2 regions of the Paenibacillus sp. FSL P4-0113 genome follow, and region 2 is predicted to be linked to the other one. Evidence: riboswitches for the same ligand, from Rfam matches in the RefSeq annotation. Region 2 holds a riboswitch; the other holds the start of a gene.

Region 1 (3,130 bases), 2.8 Mb from region 2:
GAATGCTATTTACAACGATAAAATAATGGCTTTCATAAATTTCAATCTTCGGACGCTGTTCTTCTTCACTCAAACAGTCTTCTACTGCAAGATCATGCATGGAAAATAAAGGCTGGAGCACTGCCAAATCATCGACATCGGCATCAATCCAATAAAAACCTTCTGCCGGTGCAGTAAGCGCCATTTCAATTTCTTCGACAGGGGTAAAAACCCCGTTGTTGACCAAACGGATTTTCATATACGTCACTCCTTATGCTCCGCCGTAACGGAAATACGTTTACCTTAAGCATAAGGAATGGACTCAGTTAGCCAGTTAGCCGGTGCGGGTAAGCGTGCACTCTCATCAAAAGCCGGAGGCTTTTGGAGCATGCAGAGCCTGGCGTCCCGTCTTTCGGCAAGCTGAAGTCATTCCTATGCTGTTGTTCAGGGATCGCCGCCTATTCGGACTCGGGTCGCCTTCCATTCCGGATTCACCTCTCAAATGTTCTTTTTTTAGATTGCCACAGTATCGCAGGAAACACTCAAGTCTGCACTACTGCTCCATATTTTTGCCTAATAGCACTTGTATAGTATAACGCTCGGCCTACGGCCTTTCAAGCGCAAAATCATGGGCAAAATCAACAGTAGTGGCAAGAGCTTCAGCGATAGGAGGGATATGATTTAACCTATGGAAAAGGTAGACAAAATGTGAATGCAGGTTACAAATTTGCAAGTCCCATCTTGACGAAGCCCAGCCGATGCATTAAAGTGAACAACAAGAACTTTGTGAACCCAAAATGAATATAGCGAAATCTTATCAAGAGCAGGTGGAGGGACTAGCCCGATGATACCCGGCAACCGGCGATTTTAATCGCACGGTGCTAATTCTTGCAGGACGCGCGCTTTGTACAAAGCGCGTTGCCCTGACAGATGAGAGAGGCGCATATGGATACAAATATGACCTTTCTCTAACCAGAGAAAGGTCTTTTTATTATATGCCCGGCATCTCAACAAGACGATTTTCGCAAAACTTACCGAACAAGGAGTGAGTTTACATGCCGATTAAAATCCCAGACACATTACCTGCTAAGGAAGTGCTGGAGGGCGAAAATATTTTCGTAATGGATGAAAGCTTGGCTTATCATCAGGATATTCGTCCGTTGCGTATCGCCATTTTGAATTTAATGCCTACAAAGGAAACGACGGAAACCCAACTGTTGCGCCTGGTCGGCAATACGCCGTTGCAAGTGGATGTCACGCTGGTGCATATGAAGTCTCATGTATCCAAAAATACATCGCAAGAATATTTGAACATGTTCTATAAAACGTTTGACGAGATCAAGAACAGTCGTTTTGACGGCATGGTCATTACAGGAGCCCCGGTTGAACAGCTTGAGTTTGAGGATGTGAACTACTGGGAGGAAATCCGGCAAATCTTTGAATGGACGAAAACGAATGTAACTTCGACCATGCATATCTGTTGGGCCTCACAGGCAGGCTTATACCATCATTTCGATGTCCCTAAATATGGGCTCGACTACAAATGCTTCGGTGTATTTCCACACACCGTGATTAAACCTAAAGTAAAATTGTTACGCGGCTTTGATGAACTGTTTTATGCTCCTCATTCCAGGCATACGGAGGTTCGTCGGGAAGATATTGATCATATCGCCGAATTAGAAGTTTTATCCGAATCCGAAGAAGCTGGAGTGTACCTCGTAGCCACGCTTGACGGTAAACAAATTTTTGTAACTGGGCATTCTGAATATGACCCGCTTTCACTGAAATGGGAATACGACCGCGATGTAGCCAAAGGAATGGATATTGAAGTCCCCAAAAATTATTTTCCTAATGATGATCCTGAGCGCACCCCCCCCTCAATTTGGCGGGCGCACGCCAATTTATTATTCTCGAATTGGCTGAACTATTATGTATACCAAGAAACACCTTATGATATCGGGCCCCAGATTTAAAAAAGGAGCATGTAGTTTACCTTTGTAGAGTATCACCTTGCAGTAGCGCAGCAGTATAGTCTTTGACATCCATTTTTGCAGGATTGGTTATAGCACCCACTATGGAAGTTAACAGGAGGATTCATATGAGTGAGAAAAAGTGGAAAATCGAAAGTAGATTGGCACAAATCGGTTCAGTAGAAGAGCCAGTAACCGGGGCTGTTAATTACCCGATTTACCAATCTACGGCGTTCCGCCATCCCCGTCTGGGTCAAAGCACAGGATTTGATTACATTCGGACGATCAATCCCACGCGAAAGGTACTGGAAGAGGCTTCTGCTGCACTTGAATCGGGTGATGCAGGCTTTGCATGCAGCTCAGGTATGGCGGCGCTGCAAACGGTATTTGCATTGTTTGGACAGGGAGATCATCTCATAGTATCGCTGGATCTGTATGGCGGGACGTATCGTTTGCTGGAGCGTATTTTGTCTAAATTTGGTGTGACAGCCAGTTATGTGGATACGAACGATCTTGAAGCGCTCGAACAGTCATGTCGACCGAATACCAAAGCTGTATTCATAGAAACGCCTACAAATCCGTTAATGATGATTACTGATATTCGAGCGGTGGCTAAATGGGCATCACAACATCAGTTGCTTACCATTGTAGATAATACGCTGCTAACGCCATATTTCCAGCGGCCATTGGAACTGGGCGCGGATATTGTGGTACATAGCGCAACCAAATATTTGGGCGGACACAACGATGTGCTGGCAGGGTTGATCGTAACCAAAGGCAAAGAGCTATCAGCTGAAATTGCATTCCTGCACAATTCCATAGGGGCAGTGCTTTCCCCAAGCGATTGCTACCAGTTAATGAAGGGCATGAAGACGTTAGCGCTGCGTATGGACCGGCACGAGCATAATGCAACAGTGCTGTCTAACTATTTACTGACGCATCCGGCTGTGGCGGAAGTATTTTATCCAGCTCTAGAAGGCCATCCAGGTCGTGAGATTCAAAATAAACAATCCAGCGGAAATACGGGTATCTTTTCCTTTAAAGTAAAGGATGCTCGTTATGTGGAACCTTTGCTTCGTCACATTAAGCTCATTGCGTTTGCGGAAAGTCTCGGCGGTGTGGAATCGTTAATGACCTATCCCGCTGTGCAGACACATGCGGACATACCAGCAGAAATTCGG
Region 2 (3,130 bases):
CCTCGGCAAGAAGACTACTACCTCGGTGAGTTTTTGCAACGTCTGCTGTCGCCTGCCTATCCGCTTGTGATGCCTTCCGTCAAGTCCCTGTGGGCGTATGCGGAAACGGGCGTACATGCGCTGGCAGCGGCAGTCGTACGTGAAAGCTACTCCCGTGAAGCGCTTGTATCCGGTTTTACCATTTTGGGTCAAGGTCAATTGTCATTGACCAAGTTCCTGATGCTGACAGATCGAGTCATTGATTTATCTGACTTTAACCTGCTGTTAGAAACCATTCTGGAGCGATTTAATCCAGCAAGGGATTTATTTATTTTCAATCACACGTCACACGATACACTCGATTACACAGGCCGCAAGCTGAATCATGGCAGTAAGGCGATCCTGATGGGAATAGGTGAGCCTGTACGTGAATTGCCTCGTGCTTATGAGGGAGGCGATCTGCCGGGCATTCGTGAAATTGAGCCCTATTGCGGAGGGTGCCTCGTTGTGTCCGGCTCTTCCTTTGAGCAGGAGCCTGAACTCGCTGCGCGTGTATTGGAGCGATTAGCTGCGGGTGAGCAAGAGTGGCCGCTCGTTTTCATTGTGGACGATGCCAAGGAAGTCGTTCGCTCTCAAGCCTCGTTCCTGTGGACGGTATTCACTCGCTTTAACCCGGCTACGGATATGTACGCGGACAGCGAAGTGCGTTTGCATCATCTGAACTATAAGCTGCCGATTGTAGTGGATGCGCGTATGAAGCCGGGGTATCCGGATGAGGTGTTACCGCGTGAGGATATTGTTAAGCTTGTAGATCAACGATGGACAAGTTATTTCGCTTGACGCCCTAATTAAACCTACAGCCGGATTTTATATTTATAAGGAGGCGTAAGCATGATACGCAAGCTACTGGGTGAGCCGCCGCGTGTGAACAAGGGCATCCTGCTAGATGCCATGAATAGCATGTCAGATATGTTGAACCTGCTGGAACGGCAAATTCAGGCTGGTGGAGATCCGACCCACGATTTTCGGAAGGCGGATATTTTGACACGCGGTCTAATGTCATCTCTGGATGAACTGGAGCAGAGCCATCATGCTGCCGCCTTTTTCCGTATGAAAGTGAAAGCCGGATATGCTGAAGATATGAGTGAGGATGAAAAATCCGACTATGCATTGTATGTTTTCTTTTATAAAGATGGGTTTGTGAGGGTATTTTCCATTCTGGATAAGCTGGGCAACTGGCTGAATGATCTGTATGATTTAAAAACAGGACAGTATAAGGCGCATTATTCGTATTTTACCGTGTTGCGGCAGCTCAAGTATCTCAAAATGCATCCTGTATTGACCGATAATTTATATGATATCAAGGATACATACAACGATGCGATCAATCGGCTGCGTAAGCGGCGAAATACGGAGATACACTATATGAATACAGAAATGCAGGATGATCTCTGGCAACGACACCGAGCTTTGTATGGAAAAATCCAACTGGAGGACCTTGATCACCATTTGGAAGATTTGCAGCAGGGCTTGGAAATGGTGTGTCGGTCGTTGTCAATCGCCTTTACTTATACTGCGAAACAATGGAAGAACCGGGCAGTACGCCCAAAAATATGATAGAAAATATCCTTTGACAAAGCAATGTAAACTATCTATACTGAAACCTAGTTTCAGAAAAATGCTTGAATTATGTTTTTTTATATAAACTTAACGGACAGCTAAAGCTGGAGTTTAACATATTTTTCTTATCCAGAGAGGTGGAGGGACTGGCCCGATGAAGCCCGGCAACCCGTTTTTTCCCGGTGTAATACACTGGGAGGGAACATGATGGTGCTAATTCCTACAAAACCGCTAGAGTTATAGCGATTTTGGCAGATGAGAAAAGGATCGCAAGGTGGGGCCCTTTTCATTCTGTGAAAGGGGCTCTTTTTTGTATAAATAAATAGCGATTTTATACAATCCTGAGAGATGACAACTGGTAAAAAGGGTAAGGAAGAAGTGAAGGGGGTCGCAGCACGTTGATAGAGCTTAAGCAGTTAACCAAGCATTATGGCAAAGGCAACCGACGCGTAAATGCGCTGTCTGGGTTGAATCTTTCTATAAAGCGTGGAGAAATATTCGGAGTGATTGGTCACTCCGGGGCAGGGAAAAGTACATTGATCCGCTGTATTAATTTATTGGAACGCCCTACTTCAGGTGAAGTATGGGTAGACGGGGTAAACCTCACTACTGTGAGTCAATCCCAGTTACAAATGCAGCGCCGAAAAATCGGAATGATTTTTCAGCATTTTAATTTGTTGTCTTCGGCGACGGTATATGACAATATTGCATTTCCGTTGCGGCTGGTAAACACGCCCAAGCAGAAGTTGGACCAGAAGGTCCGTGAACTGCTGGAACTGGTGGGTCTCGAAGAGCACAGTGGAAAATATCCGTCACAGCTCTCAGGTGGACAGAAACAGCGGGTAGGAATTGCGCGGGCGTTGGCTAGTGATCCTCATGTATTGCTGTGTGACGAAGCGACTTCTGCGCTTGATCCGCAGACGACGGGGTCTATCCTGAAATTGCTGCTGGATATTAATCAGCGATTTAATTTAACCATCGTGCTGATTACACATGAAATGCATGTCATTCAAAGCATCTGTGATAAAGTTGGCGTCATTCATCAGGGTGACATCGTGGAGCAAGGTCCGGTGGCGGAAGTATTTTTGAAGCCACAGCACCAGGTAACCAAGGACTTTATCCAGCGGGAGTCAGAACATCCCGAGGAGTTGCAAGCAGCGATTGCGGCAGCAGGTGGCGGCGAGTCGGCACAGGTGGTGCGTATCTCCTTTTTGGGCAGCAAAACATATGATGCGATTCTGTCGCGTACGGCTCGAAGCACTGGGGTTGATTTTGCGATCTTGCAGGGAACCATATCTACGATTAAAAATGTACCCTATGGTCAGCTAATCGTTCGTTTTGAAGGAAATCATGAGGATATAGAGCGTACGCTGCGCGAAGTGTCTGGGCAAGGACTTGATGTGGAGGTGATCGGACAATGAGCGAACTTGATTTTTCACAAGTGAGTTGGGAAGAGCTAGGGAATTCTACTATGGAAACCCTTCAGATGCTCGGTGCATCCGCATTGTTCACCCTCATTATTGGTTTGCCG

Evidence for each region. A riboswitch is a leader RNA that binds a small molecule or an ion and turns the genes downstream of it on or off. The one in region 2 is predicted to bind S-adenosylmethionine.
Region 1: linked by a shared signal. The riboswitch ahead of metA (homoserine O-acetyltransferase MetA) and the one ahead of MKX46_RS10310 (methionine ABC transporter ATP-binding protein) in region 2 are both predicted to bind S-adenosylmethionine.

The regions. Positions count from the first base shown of each region.
Region 1 is NZ_JBBPAZ010000001.1:5,277,359-5,280,488, forward strand. It holds gene corA (magnesium/cobalt transporter CorA) at 1-238, opposite strand, end outside; SAM riboswitch class I at 791-916, shown strand; gene metA (homoserine O-acetyltransferase MetA) at 1,035-1,952, shown strand; gene MKX46_RS23125 (PLP-dependent transferase) at 2,078-3,130, shown strand, end outside.
Region 2 is NZ_JBBPAZ010000001.1:2,446,905-2,450,034, reverse strand. It holds gene MKX46_RS10320 (UbiD family decarboxylase) at 1-819, shown strand, start outside; gene MKX46_RS10315 (Cthe_2314 family HEPN domain-containing protein) at 871-1,596, shown strand; SAM riboswitch class I at 1,722-1,861, shown strand; gene MKX46_RS10310 (methionine ABC transporter ATP-binding protein) at 1,998-3,020, shown strand; gene MKX46_RS10305 (methionine ABC transporter permease) at 3,017-3,130, shown strand, end outside.